3 regions of the Fictibacillus sp. KU28468 genome follow, and region 1 is predicted to be linked to each of the others. Evidence: riboswitches for the same ligand, from Rfam matches in the RefSeq annotation. Region 1 holds a riboswitch; each other region holds the start of a gene.

The links. A riboswitch is a leader RNA that binds a small molecule or an ion and turns the genes downstream of it on or off. The one in region 1 is predicted to bind S-adenosylmethionine.
Region 2: it holds a riboswitch for S-adenosylmethionine, as region 1 does, so the genes downstream of both, OKX00_RS20045 (bifunctional homocysteine S-methyltransferase/methylenetetrahydrofolate reductase) here and OKX00_RS16310 (MetQ/NlpA family ABC transporter substrate-binding protein) in region 1, are expected to answer to the same signal.
Region 3: it holds a riboswitch for S-adenosylmethionine, as region 1 does, so the genes downstream of both, OKX00_RS05410 (YezD family protein) here and OKX00_RS16310 (MetQ/NlpA family ABC transporter substrate-binding protein) in region 1, are expected to answer to the same signal.

The regions. Positions count from the first base shown of each region.
Region 1 covers NZ_CP110666.1:3,125,117-3,131,742, forward strand. Annotated here, with positions in the region: gene OKX00_RS16280 (MFS transporter) at 1-49, opposite strand, end outside; gene OKX00_RS16285 (ArsR/SmtB family transcription factor) at 46-1,083, opposite strand; gene OKX00_RS16290 (hypothetical protein) at 1,216-1,437, opposite strand; gene OKX00_RS16295 (hypothetical protein) at 1,448-2,083, opposite strand; gene OKX00_RS16300 (DinB family protein) at 2,212-2,676, opposite strand; gene OKX00_RS16305 (hypothetical protein) at 2,734-2,922, opposite strand; SAM riboswitch class I at 3,247-3,361, shown strand; gene OKX00_RS16310 (MetQ/NlpA family ABC transporter substrate-binding protein) at 3,481-4,314, shown strand; gene OKX00_RS16315 (NUDIX hydrolase) at 4,649-5,083, opposite strand; gene OKX00_RS16320 (hypothetical protein) at 5,080-5,658, opposite strand; gene OKX00_RS16325 (hypothetical protein) at 5,790-6,095, shown strand; gene OKX00_RS16330 (VOC family protein) at 6,124-6,519, opposite strand.
Region 2 covers NZ_CP110666.1:3,790,379-3,797,004, forward strand. Annotated here, with positions in the region: gene nhaC (Na+/H+ antiporter NhaC) at 1-164, opposite strand, end outside; gene OKX00_RS20015 (amino acid permease) at 350-1,756, opposite strand; gene OKX00_RS20020 (serine hydrolase) at 1,844-2,638, opposite strand; gene OKX00_RS20025 (spore germination protein) at 2,869-3,102, opposite strand; gene OKX00_RS20030 (spore germination protein) at 3,202-3,444, opposite strand; gene OKX00_RS20035 (spore germination protein) at 3,482-3,724, opposite strand; gene OKX00_RS20040 (MBL fold metallo-hydrolase) at 3,798-4,739, opposite strand; SAM riboswitch class I at 4,854-4,966, shown strand; gene OKX00_RS20045 (bifunctional homocysteine S-methyltransferase/methylenetetrahydrofolate reductase) at 5,063-6,626, shown strand, end outside.
Region 3 covers NZ_CP110666.1:1,071,077-1,077,702, reverse strand. Annotated here, with positions in the region: gene cysC (adenylyl-sulfate kinase) at 1-83, opposite strand, end outside; gene sat (sulfate adenylyltransferase) at 95-1,243, opposite strand; gene OKX00_RS05415 (phosphoadenylyl-sulfate reductase) at 1,271-1,972, opposite strand; gene OKX00_RS05410 (YezD family protein) at 2,066-2,182, opposite strand; SAM riboswitch class I at 2,314-2,424, opposite strand; gene OKX00_RS05405 (sulfite exporter TauE/SafE family protein) at 2,649-3,551, shown strand; gene OKX00_RS05400 (hypothetical protein) at 3,619-4,470, opposite strand; gene OKX00_RS05395 (heavy metal translocating P-type ATPase) at 4,483-6,626, opposite strand, start outside.

The DNA of each region.
Region 1 (6,626 bases):
CCATCTCTCCGGTCCAAAGCGCTTTAAACGACCTCGAGTAGCTTTTCATTCTTCTTTTCCCAAGTACTGGATTAATCTTTCCGAAAAAGACTGGATCTGTTTCACATTTGCCGAATAGATCCCTTTTTCAACACTAACGAACTTCGCGGCTTTTAAAAGGGAAAGCTGATGGTGAAGTGTCGTTTTTGACATGTGAAACTGTCCGCTCAATTCCTGCAGTGATAATGGACCTTTTTGAAGCAGAAAAAGAAGTTTCAATCGAAACTCGTCCCCGAGCGCTTTATGCCCCCGGATCAGCTCTATGGACGGAACCCCTGGCTCGGTTAAATATTCTTCGTTTACCGGATAAAAGAAAAGCATGGTGTCAGGTGTCCGTAATTGCAGAACCCATGGCCGGTAAGAAACATGGGGAACAAGCTTTATGTACCACACTGATGGTTCAGGAATATACTTAACGCCGCCTGTAATTCGTTCAATCTCTTCCAATGGCTCTTCATATTTCACGATTTGTCTTGTTTCATGGGCAAGTGCCTGCATCCATTTTTCCCAAGCTGGCTTTGCACTTATAAAGCCATGCCACTCTTCCATCGCGGATAACATCAGCGAACTTAACTCAACGCGTGGCCGCTCTCCCAGCAATCGAACATAGCCTTCCAAGTAATCGTGCGCTTCAAAGTACGCAGCATATTCTGTAAAACGGTTCTTATGGCCAAAGTTTAGGGCGGTCTCCTTTCGAGTTGCTTCGGCTTCCCGATTTTTATAGGGCAGGAGTATTTCATAAAATCCTTCCTCTGTCATGTTCTGCAGTTGATTCGAAAATTCATGAAGGGTGTTCGCGTCCCAACGGTTTTGCAGCAGGAGCATTCCGTACCACAAGTTCGTTTCTTGGATTTGTTTCAGATGCTCAATAAGCGTACTGTTCATTTCCCCTTTCCAATCTTTCCATTGCTCGTCCAAATCAAAGGAATGCCTTAATTGAGCGTAGGTATAACCGGCAATACCAAGTATGACTTCCCATACAGATGAAGATTCTAGTGCCACTTGGACTTTTTCTGCGGGCTGTGCGGATAAAAGGTGTTTCAAGACTTTCCATCCCCCTTTTATAGTTTCTTACTATATATTCTAAATTTAACGAACTATTTATTCAATATATTTCGAATAACTATTCAAAAAAAACACAAAAGCAACTTTACGCTTTTGTGTTTCTGAGCCCATTTACTGTTTTACTTTCTCCTTTATTTGACCCATCTGCTTGTTATGAGCATGCGTATGAGCAGTAAAGCGGTCGTCCTCTACCTGTTCTGAAATCTTAAGACCCTGTGGGACAATGGAAGCCGATACCCGCTTTAGACCGAGTTGATCTTTTTGGTAAACATAGGACGCTCGTGTAGATACTGCGGCACCTGGCCATTTTATAAACTTAAAAAAGGATGGCATTCACCATCCCTTACACGATATTAATTGCCCGTGCCGCCAGTACAACGAGCGCAACAAGTGAGATCACCGATTGTGTCATCATCAGGAGTTTCGCCCGCCGGGAAAATACAGCCGTATCCGCCGGACTGAAAGCAACACTTGTGTTAAAGGCTACAAATAAGTAATCTAGGAAATTAGGCTTCCACCCTTCCCACTCTGGCAGAGAGGACATCATCTGAGGAAAACCAAATTCAGGCTTCCCTGGATTTTTTGAATTTCTCCGGATTGGCCCCCCTCTGTCGATCTCCCAATACCAGATCGCAAAAATCAGCACGTTCGCTGCCCACAATAGACCAGCACTTTGAAATAATTCACTGGCACTCGGCATGCCAAAAAATAAAGAATACACCAAGTCCACCATGCTGCTCATCAAGGCAAAAGTAAGAACTAAAACCCGAAGAATCGCAAATTTCCTCGACCATAGATCATGTTCAGAACTAACTGCGTAAAGCAAAGGAATATAAAGGATAAAAGCAATGACAATGACCGGCCAGTTCGGGCCGATTGTCACCATATTGGATAAAAGTTTAAATAGGACTCCGATGATGACGATCGCAACATCAGACGGCCAGCGGTAATCTTTTTTCGTACTCGTTTTCAATTTCATAAAACCGCCAACTTAAAAAGGGTAGTCAATGCAAGAAGAAATGCTCGTCCTCATACACCGCTACCTTATGATATGTTATTGAAAATGGAATGGTGAGCTTATCTTTCCAGGCGAATTAAAGTTTGATGTTATTCAAACAGTTGAATTTTCGGGTCTCTGCTATTTATGGCGAGTACCGTCTGCAGCTGACCTCTATGGTGATAGACATGTCCGAGAATTTCCAGCATCCATTCATATCTTGAATAGGACACTCCCCACCACGAAGTTGTCACAACAGACCAATCTTCATTCGAAAAACACGCCGTCTTTTCTTTTAAAAAAGCAAAATGAACAAGAAGCATCTCCTTTATTTCCGCAATGGTCTGGGGGTGATGCTTTTCATAGAACTCTTCCATCTCCTGCTGAGTGGCCCCATTCAAGATCATAAAGTCCGCTTTATAGATCACGGCTAGATGGGCTAACAGTTCCCGTAACGTTCTTTTCTCCGCTCCCAGCGAAAGTTCCAGGTCGCTTTCTTCCATGATTTCTAAAATTTTTAGAATGTAATGGTTGGCTACCTCCAGCTGGTGAAAAATTGGTTTTATTATATTCATGAGGACTCCTTTCTAAGTAAACAAAAAAACCCTCATATAAGGGTTTCATAGTGACAGTTAAACGCCAGTGCGACGGTGCTGGTTGTTGGCCTTTTTCGTCTGCTGGCTTTTCATTTGTTTGGTTGATTTAACCGGGTTTGTAGAAAGCTTTCCGTTAGCCTGCTGCTGCTTTTTTTCAGCCAGCTTTTGCTTGATCGCTTCCTGATAGCTCAGCTTTTTAGGCTGCCCATTATTTTCAGATGACATATTTCGTACCTCCTTATGCCGTGTAGATCATACTGTAATGATATCTTCTTCCACATGTTTTGTCTGCATTTTTTTACAAATAGGGCAACTTAATTGGAGAACATGCCCCAAATTCGCTATGATAGATGGCAGAAACAAGGAAAGGAACGCTGCGCATGGTGGATTTTGAATTGGATACAGTGGATTGCGAGAGGTTCGCTTTTTCTTGAAGAGCTCCGACACAAACACCCATAAATATATTTTTACAATGGCTCTGTAAGAAAAAAAGGAATTGACATTATTTTGAATCCCTGCCATAATACAAAGTAATTTGATATGAGTACACTCTTATTAAGAGCAGGTGGAGGGAATTAGCCCTATGAAGCCCGGCAACCATTCATGCTGAATCACCAGTATGGAAACGGTGCTAAATCTAACAGCGAAAGCTGAGAGATGAGAGGTCAACGGATTTATTCGGAAGCCCTCTATCTCTTTTGAGATTGAGGGCTTTTGGTTTAACTCCATGCTCTCAAGACAGTGTAGTACTATCAAAAAATGAAAATGGGGGTTGGGGAATCAATGAAATTAAAAAAATGGGGATTATTATTACTGGGAGTATTGATCGCAGCAGCATTATCGGCATGCGGATCATCTAGCACGAGCGGCGATGGGAAAAAGATAGAAAAATTAACTGTCGGTGCCTCAAATGTACCGCACGCTGTCATTCTAAAAGAAGCGGTTCCTTTGCTGAAGAAAAAAGGAATTGACCTGAAGATCGTTAAATTCCAAGATTACGTTCTGCCAAACAAAGCGCTGGCCAATAAAGAGATCGATGCTAACTACTTCCAGCACATTCCTTACCTGGAGCAGCAATTGAAAGAAAATCCAAACTATAAATTCGAAAACGCCGGAGCCATTCACATTGAACCAATGGGCGTTTACTCTAAAAAATACAAATCACTAAAAGATTTGCCGGACGGTGCAAAAGTAATTCTGAGCAATTCAGTAGCTGAGCATGGCCGAATCCTTTCTATCTTTGAAAAAGCAGGATTGATCAAGCTTAAATCAGGCGTCGGGTACAAAGCACAGCTGAAAGACATTGTTGAAAATCCAAAGAAACTTAAATTTAAGGCTGACATCGAGCCAGCTCTTCTTACAAAGGCCTATCAGTACAATGAAGGAGATGCTATCGTCATCAACACGAACTATGCCATCGATGCAGGACTTAATCCAAAGAAAGATTCCATCGCACTAGAAGGGCCTGATTCTCCATTTGCCAACATCATCACTGTCCGCCAAGGAGATAAAGACAAGAAAGCCATTAAAACCCTGGTTGAAGTGCTTCATTCTAAAAAGATCCAAACGTTTATTGAAAAAGAATACAAAGGCGCCGTCCTTCCTGTTTCAAAATAAGTTGAAATAAGAGCCTGGAGAATTTTCTCCTGGCTCTTATTTGGTATGGGGCATGGGGCGGGATGATGTGTTTGGCATGTAACATGCTTGATCTGGCACGTAAAGCGCAAAAAGCAGACTGTAAACTCTGAAAAACGGCACGTAAGCTCAGCAAAGTGGACAGTAAACCATACAAACCCGCATGTAAACTCAAAAATCAGTATTCAAACACGTTATCTGCACGTTAAAAACAAAGCATGCTCCTCAAAAAAAAATAAAGCTTCCCCTCATCTTCGAGAAAGCTTCTTTTTCATCAAATAATTGTCCTTATTTGCTTGGATACTGCACTTCTTTTTTAGCTTCTGACGGTTCCTCGCTGACTATAGGAGATGGAACGATTGGATTTGATCCTTTCTTTTACACCATCCGGAAGATATAGATATGGCTCTGCTTCCATATAATCCATCCATGCAACTTCCTCGATTTCATCAGGACAAAGGGTCCCAATCTTACCACCGGTTATTTTACCGAGGAACGTAAAGAAAATCACATGATGCCTACTTTCTTCAAAAAAGGCCTCTGATATTCCAAATACGTTCTCTACTTCTACCTCCAGGCCCGTCTCTTCTCTCACTTCACGGACAGCACCCTGTTCAAGGGTTTCCCCTTCCTCTACTGCTCCTCCGGGAAGCGTATAATAGGAACCTTTTTCCCCTCTGTTCTTCACCATTAAGATGTTATCCGCTCGTTCGTCCCACAATAAAACATAAACCACATCTACACGTTTCATTTGCTCATCTCCTCTAACTGCTTTGATAGCTTCTCATTACTTATGTAGGCCAACTGTTCAACCTCGTTGAGTACCCTTGCCCTTCCTTTTTCACTCAAAGTCCATTTTTCAGGGACAATTTCTCGATTATCTTGCAGAGGCAAAACATCTAATACTTTATCATCACTTGCGTACAAAGAAGATAGAAGGTAAAAACGGCGACAGAAGAAAGACTTTCCGGCCAACAGAACGTTTCGACAAGGAGTAGAATTTAAGAATTCAAAAGCAGAGTGAATGACACTCTCTACGCCTTTGGCTTCATTCCGGTTTGGTATGGCCACCAGTCGATCCTCACGAATTCCCGCTTTTGATAAAAGAGGAGCATAGTAATTATATTCATTTTGTTTCAAGAACGAGTTATAAACCCCAGGAATCAGGATCAGCTCTGCTCCTTTTTCTTCATAAAAGGAGAGCAGCTGTTCATTTAATTCCGGAAAATGTCCGGGATGATATAAAATGACATCGGGCTGTTCGAATATGTGAAGCTGCTTCATGAAAACAAGATCTTCCATACAGCGTAGTGCTGCGTTGTTCATCGAAATTCCCCTTCATTTTGAATGTTTTCTTTATCCTTTCTTTAAGAGATGCGAAAACCCCTCTTTTCTAAAAGGCATAACCCCGAAATAATGTTATAATATGGAAAAATAAAGGTGGAGGGATTAAGTGAATGCTTTTGAAATCTCTCGGTGTAGCTGCAATCGGTGTACTCATTTTATTTGTGGGATGGATGATTAAATGTTCAGGTACCGCTTCATTCGTTGCTGGTTACCGGCAGACTTTTTTTCCTCGTAATGAAAAGAAATTGGCTAGTCGAATCGGTATCATTATAATGGTCTTCGGATGTATCACGATTCTCTTTCCCATTGTTCACCTATTCATAGACGGATTGAGAGGATCTTTTTATGCATTACTCGCCGGATGCCATGTGCTCGCTGTTTTCATTGTGATCGCCATCGACCAAGTAAAAAATTAAAAGAACTTCCAACACGGGAAGTTCTTTCTTACATGCCATTATGCTGCAGAAGATCAAATCGGTTGCCATATAGATCTTCAAAAACGACTTCAATTCCCCAAGGAACTTCCTTCGGTTCGCCTAGAAAGCTCACCCCTTTTTTCTTCATTTCTTCATAATCACGTAAACAATCATCCGTTTGAATGACTAAGAAGACATGATTGGAGGCCTGGCTGCCGATTCTTTCAGCTTTATCCGGCGTATCACCCTTCACAAAAACGATGGCGGTCTCTGATTCCTTTGAGGGAGCTACTGTAACCCATCTGTGTCCATTGCCAAATGCTACATTAGTTAATAGTTCAAATCCCAGCTGATTCGTATAAAAAGCAACCGCCTCATCAAAATCTTTAACAAGGATGGTGATATGTCCAATTTTTTTCTTCATTGTTCACACCTCAGATTCATTTTGGAGTATTTCACGTTAAAAGGCTTCGTATTCTCTGATGATTTGATTCATCTCCGACCCGCTGATCGTTAAGAGGTTCCTTGTCC
Region 2 (6,626 bases), 670 kb from region 1:
TTCCAATCTGCTCCCCAGAACACGGCAAAAATACCGGTAAGTATAACACAGAAAAACAACGGAATATGGGGTTCTACCTTAAGAACGACAAGGCTTGTAAACATTGTTGCTACAATTAATAAAAATAACAGGATGACTCCTGAAGGTTTGATTTTACTGTTCATGCTTGACCTCTCCCTGATGCAATGCTCTTTTGTTTCACTTAAACACTTAAACGCTTTTATGCGTTGAAGCATTGTTGTACAATTACCAATAGTAATTGACTTTCTTTATTCTGTCAACCGAAAAACAATAATTGGAAAATGAAAACAAAAAAACAGCATCCCTGTAATGGAGATGCTGTTTTTCGTTATATTGCTTTACGCTGCAGTGCTGCTGTTTTTTCTCTTTTCTTAATGACCAAGTAATAATACAGGTAACAGCCAATAAAGAAAGGAACACCTAAATAAAGAGCGAGACGCTGTGCAGGATCAAAGGCCATACTGATCAAAACACCAAGGTTCAGCGTAGTGGCGAAAAGCGGAAGGATTGGAAACAACGGTACCTTAAACTTCAAATCCTCAACTTTTCCTCCGTCACGGATGAACTTTCTTCTAAAGGCGAACTGTGAAGCGGTAATGGCAATCCAGCCCACTTGCGCACCCAAACCTGCCAATGACAGAAGCCATTCAAACACTGTTTTTTCCGCTTTAAATGCAGACAATAATGAAAGCAAGGCAACGCCAATTGTGATATACAGCGCGTTCATCGGAATACCGCGTTTGTTTACTCTTCCCAGAGCCGGACTGGCCATTCCTTCTTTTGAAAGCGAGTAGAGCATACGAGTTGCCGCATACAAACCTGAGTTGGCAACAGACAGCAGCGCGGTTAAGATAACGAAGTTCATAATATCCGCAGCATACGGGATGCCGATGCTGTCAAAGACCACGACAAACGGGCTTTCCACTTTTCCTGCTTTAGACATTGGCATTAATGCGGCAAGCACACCAATCGCAAGAACAAAAAAGAAAAGTGTTCTCCAAACCGTTTGACGAATGGAACGTGGAATGGTTTTTTCAGGATTTTCACTTTCTCCAGAAGCTATTCCAATCAGCTCGGTTCCCTGGAAAGAGAAGTTAACAGCAATCATGGTGACAAACAGAGCACTGAATCCATTCGGAAACCATCCCGCTGAAACAAAATTTGTGAAGCCTGGAGCTGAGCTGGCGCCTTTCATATCAACCAGACCAAAAATCACCGCTCCGCCAAGTATAATAAATAAAATGATGGCAAGAACCTTTATGCTCGCAAACCAAAATTCTGATTCTCCGAAAGCTTTCGCAGAGAGTGCGTTCAAAGAAAATAATATACCTGCAAAAATTAAGCTCCACATCCAAAGTTCGGAATGAGGGAACCATCTCTGCATTAAAGCTGAAGCTGAGAAAAATTCCAGGGCTACGGTAACCGCCCATCCTAGCCAGTAGAGCCATCCGACGGCAAAACCTGTTCCAGGCCCGATAAATTTAGTCGTATATGTTTGGAAAGAACCGGATACAGGCATAGCAACTGAAAGCTCACCAAGACAGAGCATCGTCAAGTACATGATAAATCCGCCAACGAGATAAGAAATCACCGCGCCTGCCGGACCTGCATCATGAATGGTCATTCCCGAACCGAGAAAGAATCCGGTTCCGATTACACCACCCAGGGAGATCATAAATAAATGCCGCGCTTTCATGCCCCGCTTGAGCCCTTGATCATTTTGATTCGTAATCATCTGTTCACCTCTGTTGTTATGTATACGTTTTCATTAAGTATTCATAATTTTATCATTTTTTGTCGAAGAAGCCAAAAACAATTTTTTCTAATTTTTTTGATAACTCAAGAGATAGTCATTCAACGCTTTCCCAATAAGCGCCAGGGCTTGTCTTCCTTCTGCTTCACTCGGTAAATTTTTCGTTAGAACCGCTGCAAACAGCTTTTCTCTCTTAAACGTGAAAATGCCTGCGTCGTGCTCTACTCCGTCCAATTCTCCGGTTTTATTCGCGATGGTTATCTTTTCTTCATCCATATAGGCGGGAAGCTTATAGCGAAACTGCTGATTTTGAAGAATATGAAGTATGGTTTGGCTGCTCTTGTCCTTTAACCTGCCTCCCCTGTCAATCTCCTTCAGCTGAAGAATAACATCTCTTGCGGAAGTATAGTTGTTCTTTCCTTGCTTAACAGCTTCGAAATCCATCAGCTTGCGTTGGAGCACTGTCTGGCTGCAGCCCAATTCAGCCAGGAGATCATTAATTCTCTCCATGCCTGTTTTTTCAATCATAATGTTGGCTGCCATGTTATCAGAAACAGTGATCATCAACGTGAGTATATCTGCTACAGTAACAGCTGATTCATCAGAAAAAAGCTGGAGAACCCCGGCACCGCCAACCCTTACCTCCTGTTTTAATGAAATACGGGAAGCGAGATCGATTTGACCTGCTTCTGTCTGCCGAACGGCTTCAATTAAAATGGGTATTTTGATAAGGCTTGCGGCTGGGAATACCTCATCTGCCTGATACTCAATGTGGCCATCCTCCGTTTCAATCCAGTAAGCATAATCTCCATTTTGGCCGCTAATAATGTCATTTACCCTGTTATTCAGTTCATTTAACTTCATTCCGTGCTCCTTTCTAGTAAGTGCATTGCATTTTATCTGTATTTTGCAGTGATCGGATCGTATTTCTTTGAGATTGGATCGTATTTTCACGAAATCGGCGCGTATCCTTTCCAGATCCGATGGCAACTCCTTTAAGATTATTCTCCATCACTACCACCAGACTTCTTTTTTAGAGAAAAGAAATTCTTCTCGGACAAAGAAAAAGAGCGCTCCCATTAAGCGCTCCTTCATTATTTCTGCTGATCGTCCTGTCCTTCGCTTTGACCCATATCATTTTCGTCGTTGTCTTCGTTGAAGTTGATCATATACGCGCAGGCATCTGAGCAGTCACCGAACGCCACAACCGCCCCTACCGATTTGGTATTGGCTGTATGGCTGTTCTGGACGGTACTTCCAATATCGATGTTTCCATTTTGAGTCACACCATTTGTGATGATTTTTCCTATTCTGAAAGAAAAACGCAAATCTGTTCCATCCTTTTCGCTCTTTACCTACAGTGTATGGCTTGAACAAAAAGCTGATTGGACAGACTCCCTCTTTCGGTAAAAAAAGGCGGGTGAACGTTAAGGCTGGTTAGTGACTGGAGCGGACGGGTTCGCTACCTGGCCTTGGTCGCTGATATCCGGATCGATGTTGCTGTTCACCATAAATCCAGTTGACGGAGAAAAGTCTCCAAGAGAGATCGTAGAACCAACTGACTTTGTATTGGCTGTATGGCTGTTATGGACGGTCGGGCCGATATCGATGTTACCGTTCATGGTCACACCATTCGTTTTGATATTAAAAATATTAAACAAATATGGCATGAGGTGACCCCCCTTCTTCTTTTATTGCTCCATTTCATTAAGGCTGGTTTGCAACCGCAGTATCTGCATTTCCGTATTCATTTTGATCATTAACATCCGGATCAAAGACCATGTTTTTCATCATGGCTTCTGCTGGTGAATGATCTCCTACAGAACTATTGTCGCCTGTAGATTTTGTATTTGCTGTATGGCTATTATGAAAGGTTGATCCCAGATTCAATGAACTGTTGCTCGCCAGACTATTTATCTTCAGATAGTAAATATTAACCATGCACCCCATTGCTATCTCCACCTTTAAAAGTGTTAGTGTAGTGTATGATAAATGTCCCTTAAAGGTGAAAACGGGAATCAGGCTATTGCGGCTGCTCCTTTCCACTTTTCCACCATGTCTCCCCGAGTGACAGAATCTTAAGACCTTGCTGCTCCATTCCCTTTCTAGCCCACTCTTTACCCAAACGCTCCAAGGCTTCAGGCCCTGTATCATCCGCCAGCCTGTAAGCTCCGTAATGCATTGGAATACAGTAGGCTCCCTTTGTTTCCTGAAAAGCTTTCACAGCATCTTCAGGATTAATATGCGATATTTTCATAAACCACTCCGGTTCATAAGCCCCTATCGGCATAAGAACGGTATCGAGTTCAAATTGATTTCCAATCTCCTTAAAGCCTCTGAAATACCCGGTGTCTCCTGCAAAATAAAGTGTTTCTCCTGTCTTCATGTCTTGAATGACCCATCCTCCCCAGTGAGAAGTATTCATATCAAAAGCCGTCCTCCTGGTCCAATGCTGAGCAGGGACGAACGTGAGCGACAGCCCCTTTTCAGAAAAGTTATCCCACCAATTGGCTTCGAATACCTTCTCATATCCTTTTTTCTGAAACATTGATTTCAAACCTGCTGGCACGTAAAAGGAAATATCTCCTGTCAGATTTTTAATACTTGGAAAGTCAAGGTGGTCGTAGTGGCCATGGGAGATGAAGACGAGATCGATCTCTGGCAGGTGTCTGATGGGAATTCCGGGATCAGTCAGCCGCTTTTGCAGCCCCATCTTTTTTGCCCAGACAGGATCGGTCAGAATATTGCATCCGCCCATCTGAATGAGAAAAGTAGAATGGCCGATCCATGTGATGGAATGATGCTGCCGGTTTTCTTTTAATCTGCTGATCTCCTTTTTCGGGCTTTGCGGAATCTGCTGAGCTAAATCTTTTTTGTTGCCGCGCCTTTCTCTTCTCCACCGCAGCAAATCTTTAAATGTATGTGTGTTTTGTATCCCGTCAAGGTTGGTATACTTATTCTTCATTATAGGAGTCCCCCTGTGATAAAAAGCTCAACCATTTTTTTCATTTGAAAAAGCTATTGAAATCTTCCAACAATTATTGTAAGGTATAGAGAATTAATTTTATAGCGATTTGGTTTCTTATCCAGAGAGGTTAAGGGAATGGCCCGTTGACACCTCAGCAACCTTCAGCTCTGCAGCTGAAAAGGTGCTAAGTCCAACAAGTTCGAATCGAACTTGGAAGATAAGAAGAATGACCTCGAACTTTCAAAGTCTTCTTCTTTAAGAAGGCTTTTTTTATTTTATTGGGCCGCTGGAAGATACCGAACTAACAGGAGGACCGCATAATGGGATTATTGAAAGATCTTGAAGACAAAATCTTGATTGCCGATGGGGCAATGGGAACACTTCTCTACTCGTATGGAACGGATTGCTGTTTTGAGCAGCTGAATCTGACGCACCCTGATCAGATTCAGTCCATCCACCAGGCTTACATACAGGCCGGTGCAGATGTCATTCAGACCAATACGTACAGCGCCAACTATATTAAACTGCAAAGATATGGATTGGAGGAGCAAGTCAAAGAGCTGAATAGTGCGGCTGTAAGACTTGCAAAAAAAGCAGCTGCCAATGAAGCGTATGTACTGGGAACCATCGGAGGAATCCGTGGAACGGGCCCAAGCTCACTTACGATTGAAGAAATAAAGAGAAGCTTTAGGGAACAGCTCTACTGTCTTCTGTTGGAAGGAGTGGATGGCCTTCTTCTTGAGACCTTTTACGATTTGGAAGAATTGGAAACCGTTCTTGAAATTGCACGCGGCCAGACCAGCATTCCGATCATCTCGCAGATTTCTTTGCAGGAAGTCGGTATTCTAAACGACAGAACACCCATCAATACAGCGATTAGACGCCTTGAAGATTTAGGAGCGGATGTCGTAGGGCTGAATTGCCGTCTTGGGCCCTTTCATATGATCAAGACACTTGAGGAAGTGGAAATTCCCAAGCATGCCTATCTTTCCTCCTATCCGAATGCAAGTCTTCCTTCCTATGTGGACGGAAAATTTCAGTATGAAGGAGATGCGGAGTATTTCAAAAACAGTGCTTCACTTTTCAGAAACCAAGGCATCCGCCTGCTCGGAGGCTGCTGCGGAACAACTCCTGCTCATATTGAGGCTTTCGCTGAAGAGCTTCATGGACTGAAGCCTGTTACCGAAAAGGAAGTCAGACAGCGCCCAGAGCCTATTGCCGTTGTTGAAACGAGGCAGAAACCTGGGATTTCCCTGCCTGATATTCTAAAAGAAAGGCGATCGGTCATTGTTGAGCTTGATCCTCCCCGCAAGCTTGATACCTCCCGTTTTTTTGAAGGAGCAAAGGCATTGAAAGAAGCCGGGGCAGATGCCATTACGCTTGCAGACAACTCGTTGGCATCACCAAGAATCTGCAATACCTCCCTATCTTCTTTGGCTAAGGCACGGACTGGAGTCCAGCCGATCGTTCATCTCGCTTGCCGAGACCGGAATATTATCGGTCTGCAGTCTCATCTCATGGGGCTGCATACACTCGGACTTCACGATATTTTGGCAATTACCGGGGATCCGGCAAAGGTAGGCGATTTTCCGGGAGCTTCAAGCGTCTATGATGTTACCTCCATAGAACTGATCAAAATGATCAAACAGTTTAACGAAGGGGTTTCACTTTCCGGAAAAGACTTGGGACAAAAAACGCAATTTACCGTCGGTGCCGCCTTTAATCCAAATGTGAAGTCACTGGAAAGAGCGGTTCAGAGGGCAGAGAAAAAAATAGAAAGCGGCGCGGACTACTTTATCAGCCAGCCGGTGTACTCTGAAGAGATACTGCTGGAGTTCCACGAAGCTGTAAAAGATCTGCCCGTTCCTTTCTACGTTGGGATTA
Region 3 (6,626 bases), 2.1 Mb from region 1:
AAACTATGATGGGCATTTTGTGTTCTTCTGTCTTCCTTTGATACGGCCGCCTGGTGCCATGTAATGTTCTGTGTTTGGCTCATCATGTTCCTCCTTATGCGGTTACTGTTTTTTCTTGCAGACCTTTGATCAATACTTCTACGACTTCTTTGCGGCTGAAGGTGGCTGGCGGAAGCTCTCCATTTCTCAGCAGTTCCCTCACTTTTGTGCCTGACAAAATCACATGATCCTCTTTGCTGTGAGGACATGTTTTGGATGAAGCCATTCCTTCGCACTTTGTACAATAAAAGCTATGTTCAAAGAACATCAGTGTAATGCCTAGTTCTTCCGGAGTAAACCTGGAAAAAATTTTCTGTGCATCATACGTCCCATAATAATTGCCCACACCTGCATGATCTCTTCCAACGATAAAGTGTGTGCATCCGAAGTTTTTGCGGACCATCGCATGAAAAATGGCTTCCCTCGGTCCTGCATATCTCATCGCTGCCGGAAATACGGCCAAGAACACCCGGTCTTGGGGATAATAGTTTTCAAGCAGAATTTCATAGCTTTCCATCCTCACATCAGCGGGAATATCATCGGATTTCGTTTCTCCAACAAGCGGGTTCAGGAACAGTCCATCTACGGTTTCAAGGGCTGTTTTTTGAATGTATTCGTGTGCTCTATGCACAGGATTTCTTGTCTGGAAGCCAACAACTGTATTCCATCCCCTGTCTCTGAAGACTTGGCGGGTTTCAGCTGGATCCAGGCGATATTCAGTAAACCTTTGTTTTTCAGGCCGCTTTACGAGAGTGATTGATCCTCCAACATAGTAAGAAGGGCGTTCCAGAAGTTTTTTAACCCCAGGGTGTGCAGTATCTGCCGTTTGGTAGACTTGCTCTGCTTCATGCTTAATGTCCGGGCGGTAAAGGTCTTCTACCTCGATGACTCCGTACGTTACACCCTCAAATACGAGCCTCGCCTGATCTCCGGCTGATAGCGTCCTTGCTTGTTTTTCATGAACTGGAAGGACGATTGGGATGCTCCAAACCGTTCCATCAGCAAGACGTAGAGAATCAACGACAGATTGATAGTCTTCTTCATTTAGAAAACCGGTAATTGGGCTGTAGGCTCCTACACCGATCAGCTCGAGATCACTTAAGGATGTAGCATCCAGTTCCACTTCCTTTTGAATGTGGTCTGTTGGCAGATTTGGTTCATAACGGTTTATCAGCTTTCCTCCATGCGGCAAAATTGATGTCATGTTAATTCCTCCTGTAATTTTATTTTATTATTGGTGAAGTCCACACTCTGTTTTCCCTTGCCCTGACCAGCGTCCTGAGCGGGAATCACCCGACCCGTCAGCCGGAAGCGTGCACGGCTCGCAGCCGATGCTGGGATACCCCTGATCGTGAAGCGGATTGTAGGGCAGATTCTGCTTGTAGGCGTATCTCCAAATTTCCTTCCACGTCCAATGGATCAGCGGACAGATTTTCACGGATTTAAAACGTTCATCCTTATTGATGTACTGAACATTGCTCCTCCCTGCCGACTGCTCCCTCCGGAGACCCGACAGCCATGCCGGTGCTCCGTTCAGTGTTTCCTCAAGAGGGGCTACCTTTCGTATATAACAGCAGAGGTTCGGTTCTCTTTTCCATAACTCGCTGCCATGCTTTTCCGCCTGTTCCAACAAGGACAGCGAAGGCTTCTTCATCTCAATCTTCATTTCCGGATATCTTTTTTTCGCCTTTTCGATCACCTCGTACGTTTCCTTGAAGTGAAGGCCTGTATCCAGGAAAACGACTCTTGCATCTGGTTTGACCTTGGATACAAGATCCACCAGGACACTGCCTTCTATTCCGAAGCTGCACGCATAAACGAGTGCATCTCCATATTGCTCATACGCCCATTTCAGTACTTCGAGTGCCCCCTTCGTTTCACTGTCTTCCGGAAACGTAAACTCCTGTTCTTTCCATGTGTCAAACTTGAGCATGTTAACCACCCCTCCAATGAAAAAGGCAGCTTTAACCATAAGCAGCCATCCTGCTATGTTAAAACCGCCTCTAGTTTTCTAGTCAGCGAATATTTATTTAAAACGTACCTTTTCGTTTTTTTCCAGCTGAATCAGCTTTCCATCCTGAACAATTAACGTGATGGACCCATACTTGATACTGTTCAGCATTTCTTTTAACTGTTCAAAAATTTCATCCTGGCTTTTACCGTTTACCACATCAGAACCTCCTCGTTTAATATGTTTTGTTAGGTTTTTTCAGGAATTAAAATGGCAATAAAAAAACCTTTCCATTTCGGAAAGACTGACGAGGTAAACATATTACCTTATCTTCCAAAATGTAATAAACATTCTGCTGGAGTTAGCACCTTGCAAAAAAAATGCAGGTTGCCGGGTTTCATCGGGCCAGTTCCCTTCACCGCTCTGGATAAGTTTTTTTATTTTTTTAAATAATAACACACATTTATGCTTTCGCAAACCCTATTATTCTTATCGGATTAAAAAATATTTATTGAAATATCCGAAAATTCTATTGACAGACTTTCATTCCATTGAATATAGTAAATACTAAATTCGAAAAGAGATACACTGCTGATCGGAAAAACCGAAGGCTCTTAACTTTACGGTTAAGGGCCTTTTATTTGTTAGGAGGAGTAAAATGAAAAAACTGATCATCCTGGCCCTGATTGGACTCGTTGCACAACTGATTGACGGGTCACTCGGAATGGCTTACGGACTGACTTCGACTTCCCTGCTGCTGGCCTTTGGAATCGCTCCGGCGGTTGCTTCGGCTTCGGTTCACTTTGCAGAGGTTGTTACGACAGCCGCCTCAGGTGCATCACACATCAGGTTCGGTAATGTTGACCGTAAAATTATCTTTCGTCTCATTATTCCGGGATCCATTGGGGCATTTACCGGTGCCTGCTTTTTATCCAATCTTCCTGGCGACGCAGTAAAACCGTATATTTCCTTTTTCCTGCTGTTCCTTGGTTTCTTTATTCTGTACCGATTTTTATTTAAAAAGAACACCAAGCCTGCTGATCATGAAAAAGCGTTCAGCCGCAAGCAGCTCATCCCGCTCGGACTTGTTGCCGGCTTCTTGGATGCCACCGGAGGAGGAGGCTGGGGACCGGTAGCCACACCTGTCCTGTTAGCCAAAAACGGCACAACAACAAGAAAGGTCATCGGTTCCGTGGATACGAGCGAATTTGCTGTTGCCGTTTCTGCAACACTCGGTTTCCTCATCTCTCTCGGATGGGAGCAGGTCAACTGGATGTGGGTTATCGCCCTCATGGCGGGAGGATTAATCGCAGCACCGGTCGCAGCATGGCTCGTCCGCATTATCCCTTCGCATATTTTAGGTGTGGTTGTTGGAGGATTGATTATTGTAACGAACGCCCGGACGCTTTTGCAGTCCGCTGGAATCTCCGGTACAGCGCTGCAATCGGTCTATACCGTGCTGGTCGTCGTTTGGCTGGCGGCAATTTTCTTCAGCATTAGAAAAAATAAAAAACATTCTTTCTCAGCTGGACCACAAACTGAAAGCACTAATCTCCACTGACACATCACAAACAATAATTTATACCAATAAAAGCTGACTCAAATGAGTCAGCTTTTATTGTATTCTGCTATTTCTTCACTTCAATAATGAACGGATAGGTGATCACTTTCCCATTGATCTTAAACTCCGCCCACAATTTATAAAGTCCAGGTTCCTCAAATTCCGTCTCAAATTTTGTATCTTCAGGAGTGGAAGGATGAACGTGGACATATTTTTCTCCTGTATGATCTAAGACCACAACATGGCCACGTGCTCCAAGATAAGGTTCAGGTTTTGCATCACCCATGCTAAATTGCAGCGTAACAGGCTGGCCAGCTTTAAATTCTTTTGGCGTCAATGATACTTTGTGTCCATCAATTGTTTTTGAAAGGGTGGTATCTGCCTTCAATTCTGGCTGGTGAGTATGATTTCCATGGCTTCCCGCTTCAATTTTCAACGGGGCAACGGCATAAGCTTTATTTTTGGGCTTAATGTCTACAAATGCTTTGTAGGTTCCAGGCTGCAGTCTGTGCTTTACTTCAAACGAGCCTTTACTGGTCTTTTGAGGATGAAGATGATTGTATTGTTTTAAATCTTCGCTGACCAGAATGAAGTGCATCAGCTTTTCATGATTGACCTCCAGCTCATCGAAAGGCCTGCCTTTTTGATCTTTTAACTGAATCGAAATGACACCATCCTTGTAGCTGACGGAAGGCTTAACCTCACTTTTGGCCAAATCACCAGAACTATGTCCATCATGTTCTCCATGTTTATTCCCATGTTCCATGCCAGGCATTTCTGAATGACCACTTTGATGGCCGGCCTGCTCCCTCTTCCCGTCCTTGCCTTCTAAAACGTCATAAACAGCATAGCCAGCCATGATCAGAATAAGGATACCAACAGCAGACAGCACCCAGTTGCGGATGATTTTGCTTTTCATCAAAACTCACCTCTACAGTTTAATTTTTTGAAGCCTAAGCGCGTTCAATACAACGGATACCGAGCTGAATGCCATAGCAGCCCCTGCGAGCCACGGAGCCAAAAACCCGCTGGCAGCGATTGGGATGCCAAGTGCATTATAAGCAAACGCCCAAAAAAGATTTTGTTTAATGTTCCGTATCGTGCGCTTGCTCATAAAAATAGCGTCAGCAATACTGTTCAGATCACCGCGGATCAAGGTAATATCAGCTGCTTCCATCGCTATATCCGTGCCTGTTCCGATTGCCATCCCGATGTCAGCTGCAGCAAGTGCTGGTGCGTCATTTATACCGTCACCTACCATTGCTGTTTTTCTGCCTTTCTGCTGAAGTTTTTTCACTTCTTCAGCCTTTCCTTCTGGCAGCACTTCTGCAATAACCTGCTCGATGCCAGCCTGATTGGCAATCGCTTTTGCGGTCCTTGTGTTGTCTCCGGTAATCATCCATACATCAATGTTCATCGCATTTAAACGGCTGATGGCTTCCTTGGATGTTTCTTTAATCGTATCGGCCACAGCAACCATCCCGCTGTACTCTCCATCTATAGCTGCGAGCATCACCGTCTTGCCCTGCTCTTCCAGCTCTTCCATTTTTCCAAGAATAGCCTGCAGTGGTATATCATGATCATTCAACAGCTTTCTTGTACCTATAAGTACTCTTTTTCCATCGACCACAGCCTGGATACCGTGTCCGGGTATGGCTTCAAATCTGCTGGAGGAAAGAGGCATGAGGTCCCGTTCCGTCATTCCCTCAACAATTGCCTGGGCGAGAGGGTGTTCTGAATTTTTCTCAGCGCTACCAGCAAGAACTAACAGCTCCTGCTCAGAAAGCCCTGAAGCAGGCAATATATCTGTTAAAACCGGTCTTCCGTTCGTGACTGTTCCTGTTTTATCTAAAATAATGGTATCGATCAGGTGTGTATTTTCTAGATGCTCCCCGCCTTTGAAAAGAATGCCGAACTCAGCTGAACGTCCCGATCCGGCCATGATCGATGTCGGGGTTGCCAGACCGAGCGCACATGGGCAGGCGATGACAAGAACGGCGATCAGTTTTTCAAGAGCTCCTGAAAAATCTCCGGGTACAAGCCAGAAAAACCAAATGAGAAAGGTTACAACAGCCAAACCGACGACAATCGGAACAAAAATCCCAGAAATTCTGTCTGCTAAGCGCTGAATCGGTGCTTTTGAGCCCTGTGCTTCTTCCACCACTTTAATGATTTGGGATAACACTGTATCTCTTCCAACCTTCGTTGCCTTGATTTTCAAAAAACCATTACGATTGATCGTTGCTCCAATGACCGTGTCTCCTGATGCTTTATCAACAGGGACACTTTCCCCTGTCAGCATGGATTCATCGACAGCAGAATAGCCTCCAACAACCTCTCCGTCAACCGGGATTTTTTCACCTGGTTTGACTGAAACAACATCTCCTGCTACAACTTCTTCCAATGGCAGTTCCAGCTCTTCTCCGTTACGGATTACAAGCGCTGTTTTTGCCTGAAGTCCCATCAGTTTTTTTATGGCCTCAGAAGATCTTCCTTTTGCCCTCGCTTCAAACAATTTACCGAGTAAAATCAGGGTGATGAGAACAGCCGAAGTCTCAAAGTAGAGTTCAGGCATGTTATTGCCATTGGCTGCTGCCTGTATGGTCAAATAAAGGCTGTAAAAATAAGCGGCGGATGTACCCAATGCAACGAGTACATCCATATTTGCACTTTTATTTTTCAATGCTTTATATGCACCTGTATAAAATTGTTTCCCGACAATCAATTGAACGGGCGTTGCCAAAGCGAGCTGAACCCATGGATTCATGAACATATCAGGCAGATAGATAAAGGAAGTGAACGAAAAATGGCTGGCCATGGCCCATAAAAGTGGCAAAGAAAGAATAAGTGAAAACAGGAACTTGCCGGTTTGGTTCTGAATTTCCTTTTCTCTGAGATCAGCAGCCTTATTTCCGTCTGTCTCTTTCAAACTTGCCCCATATCCAAGGTCTTCTACTTTTTTAATCATTTCAGAAACAGATATCTCAGAAGGCTGGTAACTGACCGTGGCTGTTTCCAGCGCTAAGTTCACATTCGCATCCAGTATGCCATTCTGTTTCTTTAACCCTTTTTCAA